3 regions of the Streptomyces sp. NPDC051677 genome follow, and region 1 is predicted to be linked to each of the others. Evidence: riboswitches for the same ligand, from Rfam matches in the RefSeq annotation. Region 1 holds a riboswitch; each other region holds the start of a gene.
What was found. Region 1 has a riboswitch for cobalamin ahead of ACIBAF_RS20010 (cobalamin biosynthesis protein). Riboswitches for the same ligand answer to the same signal wherever they lie in the genome.
Positions count from the first base shown of each region.

Region 2: it holds a riboswitch for cobalamin, as region 1 does, so the genes downstream of both, ACIBAF_RS15330 (ribonucleoside-diphosphate reductase subunit alpha) here and ACIBAF_RS20010 (cobalamin biosynthesis protein) in region 1, are expected to answer to the same signal.
Region 3: it holds a riboswitch for cobalamin, as region 1 does, so the genes downstream of both, ACIBAF_RS24525 (ABC transporter substrate-binding protein) here and ACIBAF_RS20010 (cobalamin biosynthesis protein) in region 1, are expected to answer to the same signal.

Region 1 covers NZ_JBITCT010000015.1:172,452-176,859, forward strand. Annotated here, with positions in the region: gene ACIBAF_RS20005 (cobyric acid synthase) at 1-638, opposite strand, end outside; gene ACIBAF_RS20010 (cobalamin biosynthesis protein) at 635-1,588, opposite strand; cobalamin riboswitch at 1,686-1,829, opposite strand; gene ACIBAF_RS20015 (hypothetical protein) at 1,976-2,197, opposite strand; gene ACIBAF_RS20020 (anion permease) at 2,232-3,482, opposite strand; gene ACIBAF_RS20025 (lysozyme) at 3,604-4,408, opposite strand, start outside.
Region 2 covers NZ_JBITCT010000011.1:95,979-100,386, reverse strand. Annotated here, with positions in the region: gene ACIBAF_RS15330 (ribonucleoside-diphosphate reductase subunit alpha) at 1-1,885, opposite strand, end outside; cobalamin riboswitch at 2,009-2,166, opposite strand; gene ACIBAF_RS15325 (RNA-guided endonuclease InsQ/TnpB family protein) at 2,445-3,713, shown strand; gene ACIBAF_RS15320 (GNAT family N-acetyltransferase) at 3,680-4,204, opposite strand.
Region 3 covers NZ_JBITCT010000021.1:15,160-19,567, reverse strand. Annotated here, with positions in the region: gene ACIBAF_RS24530 (FecCD family ABC transporter permease) at 1-920, opposite strand, end outside; gene ACIBAF_RS24525 (ABC transporter substrate-binding protein) at 917-1,963, opposite strand; cobalamin riboswitch at 2,052-2,177, opposite strand; gene ACIBAF_RS24520 (TetR/AcrR family transcriptional regulator) at 2,292-2,945, shown strand; gene ACIBAF_RS24515 (DMT family transporter) at 2,942-3,928, shown strand; gene ACIBAF_RS24510 (VOC family protein) at 3,931-4,329, opposite strand; gene ACIBAF_RS24505 (serine hydrolase domain-containing protein) at 4,365-4,408, opposite strand, start outside.

The DNA.
Region 1 (4,408 bases):
AGCATGTCGAGGCCCGGCTCCAGCAGCGAGACGTCCCCGCGGAACTTGTTGACGAGGAACCCGGAAACGAGCTTCTGGTCCTCGGGGGAGAGCAGCGCGACGGTCCCGAAGAAGGAGGCGAAGACCCCGCCCCGGTCGATGTCGCCGACGACGAGGACCGGGAGCCCGGCGTTCCGGGCGATCCCCATGTTCACGATGTCGGTCCGCCGAAGATTGATCTCGGCAGGAGAGCCGGCCCCCTCACAGATCACCGCGTCATACGTGCCCCGCAACTCGGCGAGACAGTCGAGAACGGTTCCCAGGAGTTTCTGCTGCCGCCCCCCGTGATAGCCACGCGCGCTGAGCTCCCCGACGGGCTTGCCGAGCAGCACGACCTGACTGCTCTGCTCGCCGCCGGGCTTGAGCAGCACGGGATTCATCAGCGCGGTCGGCTCGACCCGGCAGGCCTGCGCCTGCATGGCCTGCGCCCGCCCGATCTCGGCGCCCGCACGCGTCACGAACGAGTTGAGGGACATGTTCTGCGCCTTGAAGGGCGCGACCTTGACCCCCTGCCGCACCAGCCATCGGCAGATCCCGGCCGTGACGACGCTCTTGCCGGCGTCGGAGGTGGTGCCGGCGACGAGAAGTCCCCCGCTCATGTCGTCCGCCCCTTCGCTGTCGTGACGATGACGCGCGCGGCGACGGTGACGCCGAGCGCCAGCAGGCCGACACGGCGCGAGAGCCGCGCGGCGCGTTCGATGTCCTGGGCGACGACGGGCCGCCCGCCCGCCCCGTTCAGCACCGGCCGGTGCTCGACCCGGCCGCCGTACGACAGCGTCCCGCCCAGCCGCACCCCGAGCGCGCCCGCGAAGGAGGCCTCGACGGGCCCGGCGTTGGGGCTGGGATGCCGGTGGGCGTCCCCCCGCCAGGCCCGCACCGCGGCCCGCGGATCATCCCCCGCGACGGCGGCCAGGACGGCGGTCAGCCGCGCCCCCGGCCACCCGGCGAGATCGTCCAGCCGCGCGGAGGCCCACCCGAACCGCCGGTAGCGGGCCGACCTGTGCCCGACCATGGCGTCAAGGGTGTTGACGGCCCGAAACCCGAGCAGGCCCGGCGCCCCGGCGACGGCCCCCCACACGAGCGCCCCGACGACGGCGTCGGAGGTGTTCTCGGCGACGGACTCGACGACGGCCCGGGCTATCCCGTCCGCGTCCAGCGCCTGCGGATCCCGCCCGCACAGATGCGGCAGCCGTTCCCGGGCCGCTTCGACGTCCCCCGCTTCGAGGGCCCGTCCGATGGCGCGGGCCTCCCGGACGAGAGAGGCGCCGCCGACGACGGCCCAGGTGGCGGCGGCGGTGAGGCCGAGAGAAGCGGCCGGGGAGGGACGTACGGCCTTGCGGGCGACGGCTCCCAGGGCCACGGCCCCACCGGCGCACACGACGGTGTGGACGGCCCCCCAGCCGCGGTGGTCGCGCCAGAGCACCCGTTCCACGGCTGCGGCCGCCCGGCCGAACGCGGCGACCGGGTGCCCCCGGCGGGGATCGCCGAGGAGCAGGTCGCCGAGGAGGCCGGCGGCGGCGCCGTACGCGTGCACGCGATCGGCTTGCACGGGCTCAGCCGGCCGTGGGGTAGGGCAACGACCTGGTGCTGTGCCTCAACGGCCGAGCGGGCATGGCGATATGTCCTCACTCAGGGTGTCCACGCCCTGGTTCGACGAGACCGGCGGCGAGAGTTCCTGGCTCCCGGGGCTTACTACCCCGGTGACAGTGGCGGGACCGCGCCGGATTCGCACCGGCTTCCTCTTCTGCCGCCGTACATGGCTCGGGCAGTCCACCACGGCCCCGGAAGGGCCGTCAACTTGCTGTTGACCTGCACGGGGAGAGTGTGCAGAACCCCACATCGCCCTGGTCCCACGGCGCGCAGAACATGACTCGGCCCTGCCGCAGCCGCCCGTGAAGGCGACCGCAGACAGGGCCGAGTGAGAAACCTGTACGTCTCAGGCCACGATCAGCGAAATCCCGTACGCCACCGCCGCCGCGCACGCCGCGAAGCACGCGTACGCGCCCGTCACCGCGAGGGTGGCCGAGCCGCCCTCTGCCGTGGCGCGTTCCTGGCGGGACAGGCCCATGACGCCCAGGGTGAACAGGGTGACGAGGCCCACGGTGACCGCGAGGCTGACGCCGAAGACGGAGCCCAGGGCTGCCCAGTCGATCTTCATGCTGGTTCTCTTCCTTCGTACCGGGTGCGCGGGCTCAGACGGCCGCGGCCGGGGGAGTGGCGGGCTCGGTGGGCGCGGTCGCGGTCGCCGGGGACGGGATCGTGGCCGTCAGGTCCTCGGTCACCGTGCCCGTCGGAGGCGGGGTCACCGCCGCGATCGCCGTGGTGATCACGCCGGGCGACTCCTCGGGCTCGTTGACGTTCGACGCGTCGACGACCTCACGCCGCGAGATCTTCCAGATCGCCGCGCTGGAGGCCACCAGGAAGACGGCCACGACCGCCGTGCCCCAGTCGCCCAGGTCCGTGACCGACTCGGCCAGCGCGCCCACCAGCGCCGCCGCCGGGAGCGTCAGGCCCCAGGCCACGAACATGCGGGTCGCCGTGGACCAGCGGACCACGCCGCCCTTGCGGCCCAGGCCCGCGCCCATCACCGCACCGGAGACCGAGTGGGTGGTGGAGAGGGAGAAGCCGAGGTGGGAGGAGGCCAGGATGACCGTGGCCGCGCTGGTCTGGGCGGCGAAGCCCTGCTGCGGCTGCAGGTCGGTCAGGCCCTTGCCCATGGTGCGGATGATGCGCCAGCCGCCGAGGTAGGTGCCGAGCGCGATGGCCAGGCCGGCGGAGAGGATGACCCAGACCGGCGGGTCGGAGTCGGGCGCCACGGCGCCGCCGGCGACCAGGGCGAGGGTGATGATGCCCATCGTCTTCTGCGCGTCGTTGGTGCCGTGGGCCAGGGAGACCAGGCCGGCCGAGGCGATCTGGCCGGCGCGGTAGCCCTTCTCGGCCGCCTTGCCGTCGGCCTTCTTGCCGAGGGTGTAGGAGAGGCGGGTCGCGAGCAACGCGGCGACGCCCGCGACGATCGGGGCCGCGATCGCCGGGATGAGGACCTTGGTGACCAGCGCGTCGCCGTGCACCGCGTCGAAGCCCGCCGAGGCGATGGTGGCGCCGATCAGACCGCCCATGAGGGCGTGGGAGGAGCTGGAGGGCAGGCCCACCAGCCAGGTCAGCAGGTTCCAGAGGATCGCGCCGACCAACGCGGCGAAGATGACCTCGGGACGGATGCCGGTCTCGTCGACGAGACCCTTGGAGATCGTGTTGGCGACCTCCACGGAGAGGAAGGCGCCCACCAGGTTGAGCGCGGCGGACATGGCCACCGCGACCTTGGGCTTGAGCGCACCGGTCGAGATGGTCGTGGCCATCGCGTTGGCGGTGTCATGAAAACCGTTCGTGAAATCAAACGCGAGTGCGGTTACCACCACAATCGCGAGGATCAGCGAGAAGTTTTCCATTTACCCAGGCAATCGTTCGAAGTCATCGGTCGGTTGACCGTAGGAAACCTGGGTGAACGGAAGATGAACTGGGGTGGGCGTCAGGGTGTCTGATATCGGGGTGTGAGTGGGGTCTTGGCGGCTACTGGCCCGCCGCGAGCCGCTCCAGCTGGGTCGCGGAGCCGTTGAAGAGATTCTGGTCACCCGGCAGGCTCCCGCTGTCGGCGTACTGCCAGAAGGTCCACGCCGACCAGCCGGCCGGCAGCACCCCCGCGTCGGCCGAGCCGTAACGGGCGATCCACAGGGCATGATCCGCGGCGAAGGCGCCGCTGCCGCCCGTGCAGAGGTTCCACCAGTGGGTCGTCGTGTAGATCACCGGGCGACGGCCGGTGAGGCGGCGCACCTCGTCGCTGAAGGCCCTGATCCAGGCGACCATCTCCGCTCGGCCCAGCCCGTAACACGTGCGCCCGCTGTCGTACGGGTTGTACTCGATGTCCAGGGCGGGCGGCAGGGTCCGGCCGTCCGGGCTCCAGGCGCCGCCGTTGTGCACGAAGTGATCGGCCTGCGCCGTGCCCGAGCCCTGGTCGGGCAGCGCGAAGTGGTACGCGCCGCGGAGCAGTCCGGCGGCGCCGGCGCCCTCGTACTGCGCTCCGAAGTAGGGGTTGCGGTATCCGGTGGACTCGGTCGCTTTGACGTAGACGAAGCTCGCCCCCGCGGCCTGCGCCTTCGTCCAGTCGACGGACTTCTGGCGGGACGAGACGTCGTGCCCCTTCGGCGGCTCCGCCGCGCGGGCGGGCGCCGTCGCGAGCGCGGTACCCGCCGCGGCGAGCGCCAGGAGGCAGGCCGCCAGGGCGAGGCCGCGGCGACGCGACCTGGGCGAGGGCAGCGACGTGGGTGAGGGCGGCGACGTGGGTGAGGGCGACGACGTGAGTGAGGGCGGTGTGTGG
Region 2 (4,408 bases), on a different contig from region 1:
ACACGCCCGCGATGGAGGCGATGGTGGCGGTGGGCGCGATCGCGAGCAGCAGCGAGTTGCGCAGGCCGGTCGCCGCGATCCGCTCGCGCAGCGCCGCCCAGCGCTCCGGCCAGGTGAACTCGACGCCGTAGTGGTCGGGGTGCAGCACGCCCCGGGCGGTCCGGGTCTTCTCCCAGGCCGGCAGCGGGCCGCCGCGCTCGGCGAGATCGGCGGAGGCCTCGTACGCGGCGAGCATGATGCGCTCGGCGATCCGCGTCGACAGCGCCTTCGCCTCGGCCGAGTCGAAGGGCAGCCGCAGCTTGAAGAAGACGTCCTGCAGACCCATCGCGCCGAGGCCGACCGGCCGCCAGCGGGCGTTGGAGCGGCCCGCCTGCTCGGTCGGGTAGAAGTTGATGTCGACGACCCGGTCGAGGAAGGTGACGGCGGTGCGGACGGTCTCGTCCAGCCGCTCCCAGTCGAGGTCGCCGGCCGTCGCGTCGACGAACGCGCCGAGGTTCACCGAGCCCAGGTTGCACACGGCCGTCTCGCCGTCGTCCGTGACCTCCAGGATCTCCGTGCACAGGTTGGAGGAGTGCACGACGTGACCCGGCTCGGCCGTCTGGTTGGCGGTGCGGTTGGCGGCGTCCTTGAAGGTCATCCAGCCGTTGCCGGTCTGCGCGAGGGTGCGCATCATGCGGCCGTACAGGTCACGGGCCGGGATGGTCTTCTTCGCCAGCCCCTTCGCCTCGGCCGACCGGTACGCCGCGTCGAACTCGTCGCCCCACAGGTCGACCAGCTCGGGCACGTCGGAGGGGGAGAACAGCGACCAGTCGGCGTCGGCGTTGACCCGGCGCATGAACTCGTCCGGGATCCAGTGCGCGAGGTTCAGGTTGTGCGTACGGCGGGCGTCCTCACCGGTGTTGTCCCGCAGCTCCAGGAACTCCTCGATGTCGGAGTGCCAGGTCTCCAGGTAGACCGCGGCCGCGCCCTTGCGCCGGCCGCCCTGGTTCACGGCGGCGACGGAGGCGTCCAGGGTCTTCAGGAACGGGACGATGCCGTTGGAGTGCCCGTTGGTCCCGCGGATCAGGGAACCGCGCGAGCGGATCCGGCTGTACGACAGCCCGATGCCGCCGGCGTGCTTCGACAGCCGGGCCACCTGGTGGTAGCGGTCGTAGATGGAGTCCAGCTCGTCGATCGGGGAGTCGAGGAGGTAGCAGGACGACATCTGGGGGTGGCGCGTACCGGAGTTGAAGAGGGTGGGGGAGGACGGCAGGTAGTCGAGCCGGCTCATCAGCCGGTAGAGCGCGGCGACCTCGTCCAGGGAGCGGACGCCCGCTGCTGAATCGAGCCCAGTGTCCTCGGCGAGGCCGGAGGCGACGCGCAGCAGGAAGTGCTGGGGCGTCTCGACGACCTTGCGGGTGATCGGGTGCCGCAGCAGGTAGCGGCTGTGCAGGGTGCGCAGTCCGAAGTAGCCGAAACGGTCGTCGGCGTCGGTGTCGACCAGCGCGTCGAGGCGGGCGGCGTGGACGCGCACGAACTCGGCGGTGCGGTCCGCGATCAGGCCCTCGCGGTGGCCGACGGCGACCGACGTGGTGAACGACGTGACGCCCTGCGAGGCGGCCTCCGCGGCGATGCCGATCGTCAGCAGCCGGGCGGCCAGCTTCGAGTAGGCGGGGTCCTCGGAGATCAGGCCGGCGGCCGCCTCCGTGGCCAGCTCGCGCAGCTCCGCAGTGATCTCGGAGGCAGCCCGTGCAGACCGGCCGCGCAGGGCCGCGGCGGCGACCCGGCCGGGGTCGGCGTCGGGCAGGTCGGCGGTCAGCTCGGTCAGGGTACGCAGCAACGCGGTACCGGGACCGTCGGTCTCCAGCTCGGTGACTGAAGCCGGTTCGGCTGGCGCGATGGTCACGTGAGGCTCTCCCTCGCTCGGCGGTGGGCCTGGCGGAGGGCAGGGGGCAGCACACGAGCGCACGGGGCGTCGCGTCCACCGGCCCACTCCACGAGGCCCGGACGTCAGGGCGCCCGGACCTGATGGGCCGGGCACGCTGTCGGCAGGTCCTCGGACTGACGCTCGTGCGCGGCTGCTTTGAATACAGATGCGCACAAGTACACCGTTGCGGGACAGTTCCGGATTCGCACCGGATTCCCCTGCGGCGACAGCGAGCACGAGCATACATCTTGTGCTCGCCTGTCACGCCACCCCCAGATGTTGTGTCGGGGTGGTTTCAGCAAGATTCTTCCGAGGAACCGCAGACGTTCATGCCTGGGAGGAATCGCATCGTGTGGTGGCGATTCGGAGCGTTGCAGGGTCCGGGAGTTCGGGCGCGGAGCGCCCGGTGGGCTGTCCGGCGGAGTCGGGGGTAGGGAGGGGGGCAGTGTCGAACGTGTGGTCGGTGGGTCGCTGATTGGTGGGACGGGTGTGCGGAAGTCGGCTGTTCGTGCGGGATGGCTGTGTAGGTTCGGGTGTCATGAAGCTGGTGGTGCAGGTCAAGCTGTTGCCGACGCCCGTGCAGGCGGCGGCGCTTGAGGCGACCTTGCACGCCTGCAACGAGGCGGCGACCTGGGCGTCCGAGGTTGCCTTCGGCAGGGATGTGAAGCGGAACTTCGCGCTGCGCGAGCACACCTACACCGAGATCAGGCAGCGGTGGGGACTGGGCGCGCAGGCCGCCCAGCACGTCGTCAAGAAGACGTGTGACGCCTATACCGCCCTCAAGGCGAACCTGAAGGCCGGGAACCTGGGCAAGCCGTGGTCGAAGCGGTACCGGCGGGCCGCCGAGAAGCCGGTCGTCTTCCGTCCCGAGGGCGCGCAGCCCTACGACGACCGGATGCTGTCCTGGCAGATCGCTGAGCGGACCGTCTCCATCTGGACCCTGTCGGGGCGGGTGAAGGGGGTGGCGTTCACCGCCTCCCCGCAGCAGCTGGCCCGCCTGGCCCTGTACCGCAAGGGCGAGTCCGACCTCCTGTACCGCGACGGCATGTGGTTCCTGAACGCCACCTGCGAACTCCCCGAGGCCGAGCCGAACGCAGATCCGGACGGGTTCCTGGGTATCGATCTGGGGATCGTGAACATCGCGACCACCTCGGACGACCAGATCATGGCCGGGCGCGCCCTGAACCGTGGACGGCTGCGTGAACGCACCCTGCGCAGCAAGCTGCAGAAGAAGAACACCCCGTCCGCCAAACGCCGGTTGAAGAAGCGGCGGCGCAAGGAAGCGCGGCGGGCGAAGGACGTCAACCACAAGATCGCGAAACATGTGGTGGCCGAGGCAGAACGCACCGGTCGTGGAATCGCCCTCGAAGAATTGACGGGCATTCGCGAACGGGTACGGCTTCGCAAGCCCCAACGGGCCACCCACTCCAGCTGGTCCTTCGCCCAGCTGGGGGCGTTCATCGCGTACAAGGCCAAGAAGGCCGGGGTGCCGGTGGTGTACGTCGATGCGGCGTACACCTCCCGCACCTGCGCCGAGTGCGGCCACATCGACAGGGCGAACCGGGTTTCCCAGGCGTGGTTCGCGTGCCGGTCCTGCGGATTCGTTGATCACGCAGACCGGAACGGCTCCCGCAACATCCGCGCTCGCGCGGAAGAGTTGTGGCGACGCGGGGCGCAGTCAATCGCCCCAGACCCGCCCCCGACACCCGAGGGCGGGACCGGACGCAAGCGCAGCGCCACAGCCAGTGGTGCCCGCTGTGCAAGCCCGGGACTTCAGTCCCGGGTCGTTGACAGCGTCAACTTGTAGGTGAGGAGAGTGAGGTCGCTCAGCTCCGGGATGGGGCTCCAGTCCCGCTCGGGCGTACGGACGAAGCCGAGACGTTCGTAGATGCGGTGGGCGGCGTGCATGGCGCCCTGGGTCGACAGGACGACGGTGGTGCAGCCCTCCACGGCTCGCGCGCGCTCGATGCAGCCCCGCACCAGAGCCTCGCCCGTACCCCGGCCACGGGCGGCGCGGTCGACCGCGAGCATCCGTATCTCGGCCTCGCCAGGGCCCGCGATGTCCGTCATGAGGTTGCCCGGGCCCGGGACGAAGGTGACTCCGCCGAGGAGGACGCCGCCCTCGACGGCCACCAGGACCTCGGCGGCCGACGCCCGCTCCGCGACGTTCCTGAGCTTGTGGAGGTACGGGTCGCTCTCCCCGAAGTCGAGGAGTCCGTCGTCCAGATAGGCGCGGGCGGTCAGCTCGCCGAGCGCCTCGAACTCGCCGCTCTCCACCCGCCGTATCACGATGTCCATGGGCCCGAGTCTGCCGGACGCCCGCGCCCGGGGGCTTATGGCCACAGTCTGTGGATTCCGCCCTTGGCGGGCTGGAACAGACTCGATCCGCGCGCCCGACGTCTCGCCGCCGACGTAGGCACGTCCACCCCGCCCGCGCCGGGCTCGACCTGTCTGCCCCACCGCAAGTTCCAGCTCTGCCCTTGACCTCGCCGGGGCTCGGCG
Region 3 (4,408 bases), on a different contig from region 1:
ACCGCCCCGGCCAGCGCAGCAGCCGGCAGCAGCCGGGTGTGCCCGGGGCCGGTCAACGCGCGGGCGGCGTGCGGGAGGACCAGGCCGACGAAGCCGATCGCGCCCGCCGAGCTGACCAGGGCAGCCGTCAGCAGGGCGGTGGTGCACAGCAGGACCAGCCGGGTGCGCGCCACGTGCACGCCCAGGGACGCGGCGGCGTCCTGCCCGAACGCGAACGCGTCCAGTGTCGTCGCGTACGCGGCGCACACCAGCAGGGTGACCACCAGTGCCGCCAGGCCCACGCCCACATCGTTCCAGCCGGCCCCGCTGAGCGAGCCGAGCAGCCAGAACAGCACCCCGCGCGTGGTCTCCGCGTCGGCGGCCGTCATCACGACGAACGAGGTGAGCGCGGAGAAGAGCTGCATGGCCGCCACACCGGCGAGGACCACCCGGTCCGTGGTGCCGCCGAGGGTGTGGCTGAGCAGCAGCACCAGAGCGAACGAGAGCGCCGCGCCCAGGAACGCGCCCCCGGAGACCGACACGACACCGCCGCCCACGCCGAGCACGACGACCGCGACCGCGCCGGTCGAGGCCCCGGACGAGACGCCGAGGACGAAGGGGTCGGCGAGCGGGTTGCGCAGCAGGGACTGCAGCACCGCGCCGCACACGGCGAGGCCGGCGCCGCACACGGCGGCCAGCAGCGTGCGCGGCAGCCGCAGATTCCACACGATCCCGTCCCGGATCGGCGTCAACTCCGCCTGCCCCCAGCCGAGATGGGCCGCCACCGTCGCCCACACGTCACCGACCGCGATGTCGGCCGGGCCGATGGTGATCGCCACCGCGACGGACCCGCACAGCAGCGCGAGACCGGCCGCCCACAGCGCCGCGCGACGCAGCCCGCGCACCGCGGCCGGGGTCGCCGACGACAGGGCGTCTCTCATCCCCCGAGGCCGTACGCGCGCAGCGCAGCCGCTGCCTTCTCCACGCCCTCGACGGTCCGGACGGTCGGGTTCATGGCCTGCCCGGGCAGCAGCACGTACCGCTTCTTCCGCACCGCCGTCATGTTCTTCGTGACCGGGTCGGACTCCAGGAACGCGATCTTCTTCGCGGCGGTCTCGGCCGTCTGCTGCCTGCGGCTCAGGTCGCCGATGACGAGGACGTCCGGGTCGCGGTCGGCGACCGTCTCCCAGTTGACCTGGGGCCACTCCTCGTGGGTGTCGTCGAAGGCGTTCTTCGCGCCGAGTTCACGGGTGATGACGCCGGGCGCGCCGCAGCAGCCCGCCAGATACGGGGATCGGGAGTCGGCGAACCAGTACATGAGGCTGACGTCGTGCGCGTCGAGCCCCGAAGTGGCCTTCTCCACCCGGGACTTCAGCTCGGCGACCAGTTTCGTGCCGCGCTCCTCGACGCCGAAGATCTTTGCCAGGTCGGTGACTTCGCCGTAGACCGCGTCCATGGTCAGCGGCTCGGTGCGCGAGCCGTCGCCGTCGCCGGCGTTGTCCTTGCCGACGCAGTCGGAGGGGGAGAGGTAGGTGGGCACGCCCACCTTCGCGAACTGTTCGCGGGTGGCGACGCCGCCCTCGCCGAGAGTGGAGGCGAACGACGCGGCGACGAAGTCGGGTTCGGTGTCCAGGACCTTCTCGAACGACGGGGCGTTGTCGGCCAGCCGCTTCACCTTCGCGTCGGCCTTCTCCAGCCCCTTCGCCACCGGGTCGGTCCAGGTGGCGGTGCCCGCCATGCGGTCGGCCAGCCCGAGGGAGAGCATGATCTCGGTCGTGCCCTGGTTGAGGGAGACCGCCCGCCGCGGAGGACCGTCCACGCGGACCCGCTGCCCGCAGTTGTCGAGCGTGACCGGACGGCCGGCGGAGTCACCCGACGAAGAGCCAGCCGAGTCCGTCGCGGCGGGGGAGCCGCCGCAGCCGGTCAGCAGCAGGGCGGCTGCCAGGAGCGGGACGGCAGGACGGACGGGGCGTGCGAACGGCACGGAACTTCCTTCGGCGTCGAGGGCTCTGGCGCGAAGCCCGGTCGTACGGTGCTCCCCCGGCCGTCTTCCGGCGTCGGAGGCCGCCAGCAGGTCTTCGGACTCGGGGTCATCCGGACGAGGCGCCTTCCCGGACCGCGATCACGCTCCAGTGGCCAGTGCCCCGCCCGTCGCCCTTACCGCTGCGCGTCAGCTCCGGAGTCGCACCGGATTCCCTGACCCGCGCACGTACGGATACGCACATGGGTACGACTGGCCTCGGCAAGCTACCACAGCCCTCCCGGCACAGCTTCTAGGTAGACTGACCTACCTAAAAAACGGAGGGAGAGGCATGAGCGAGACCACGGCCCCGGCGGCGCGACGCGGCAAGAAGCAGGGAAGCGCGCGCACGCGGCTGCTCGCCGCCGCCACGCGCCGCTTCTACGCGGACGGCGTGTCGGCGACCGGGATCGACACGATCACCGCCGAGGCGGGCGTGGCGAAGATGAGCCTGTACAACAACTTCTCCTCCAAGGCCGACCTGGTGCTGGCCTACCTCGACGCGCGGCACGAGGAGTGGCTGGGCCTGTACCGGCGACGGCTGGCGGAAGTCCAGAACCTCCAGGAGGCCCAGGACGGCCGGGACGGCCAAAGCAATGGTGTCGGTGGCGCCGGTGTGCTGGCCGTCTTCGACGCGTACGCCGATCACGCCGCCTGCGCCTACGAGCGCGGTTTCCGGGGCTGCGGGCTGCTGAACGCGGCTGCCGAACTGCCCGCCGGGCACGAGGGGCGGGAGGTGGTGCGCCGGCACAAGGAGGACGTGGAGTCCCTGCTCGCCGGACACCTCGAGGAACTGCTGCCGGACCGGCCCGAGGAGGCCCGCGCGGTCGCCGAGCATCTGGCGTTCCTCCTGGAAGGCGCGATGGCGCGCGCCGGTCTGGAGGGCGCGGGCACGCGTCTGGAGCATGCGCGGACCATGGCGGCGAACCTGCTGGACCGGCTGTGACGCGGCCCGCCGGACACCCGGCCCGCTCGGTGGGCATGGGCTCGCTGTGCGTGCTCATGGCATCGGTGCTGTGGGGCACCACCGGCACCGCCGCGACCTTCGCCCCGGCCGTCGGGCCCCTCGCGATCGGGGCCGCCGCCATGGGCCTGGGCGGACTGCTCCAAGCCCTCATGGCCGCACCCCGTATCGCCCGGGAAACGTCCGCGCTGCGCGCGCGGCGCGGTGTGGTCGTGCTCGGTGCGCTGTCCGTGGGGGCCTACCCTCTGGCGTTCTACAGCTCCATGCACCTGGCCGGGGTCGCCGCCGGCACCGTCGTGTCGATCGGCTCGGCCCCCCTCGCCTCGGCCGTGATCGAACGCGTGCGGGACAAACGCCGCCTCACGCGCGACTGGCTGATCGGCGCCGCCCTGGGCCTGTCCGGAACGGTGCTGCTGTGCATCGCCGAAGCGGCCGGGACGGACTCCGGCTCCGGGACCCACTCCGCTCGGACGACCGTGCTCGGCGTGGTGCTGGGCCTGGCAGCCGGCTTCACCTACGCCCTGTACTCCTGGGCGGCCCACCGCCTGATCAGCGACGGCGTCTCCTCCGGTGCGGCCATGGGCGCCGTCTTCGGACTGGGCGGTCTGCTGCTCCTGCCGGTGCTGCTGGCCACCGGCGCCCCGCTTGTCGACTCATGGTCCAACGCGGCCGTCGGCGCCTACATGGCCCTGGTGCCCATGTTCGTCGGCTACGTCCTGTTCGGCTACGGCCTGGCGCACGTTCCCGCGAGCACCGCGACCACGCTCTCGCTGCTGGAACCAGCCGTCGCGGCCGTGCTCGCCGTCCTGGTGGTCGGCGAACACCTGCCTCCGCTCGGCTGGGCGGGCATCGCCCTGGTCGTCGGCTGCCTCGCCGTTCTCACCGCGCCCACCCGCACGACGCCGAAGCCCCGAGCGACCGCCGACGCCCGGGAAGACACCACAGCTGACGTGCGGGTCGGTTGACCTCAGTTCCGTTCGGGTGGCCTGATCGCGACGAGTTCGACCTCGAAGCCGTCCTCGTTGGCCAGGTAGGCGGCGTAGTGCTGCCGGCCGCCGGCGTAGGGGTGCCGCTCGGGGAACATCAGGCGCCAGCCGTGCTGCGCGGCGTCGGCAGCCAGCTCCTCGACCATGGCGGCGTCCTCGACGTGGAAGGCCAGATGGTTCAGTCCCGGCCGGCAGCGGTCGTGCTCTTCGGCGGTGAGGGCCGAGGACTGCTCGATGACCAGATAGGTCGGCCCGAGCCGCCAGCTGCGCCCGCCGCTCCAGCTCTGAAAGGGACTGTGCCCCAGGGCCTCCAGCAGCCAGCCGAAGGAGGCGACGGCGCGGTCGAGGTCCGGCGTCCACAACTCGATGTGATGCAGCATGCCGTGCGTCGGCGGACTCGGCGGAGTCGGCGGACTCACTTCGCATCACCCGCGATCACGGGACGCGCCGGGGCTCCTG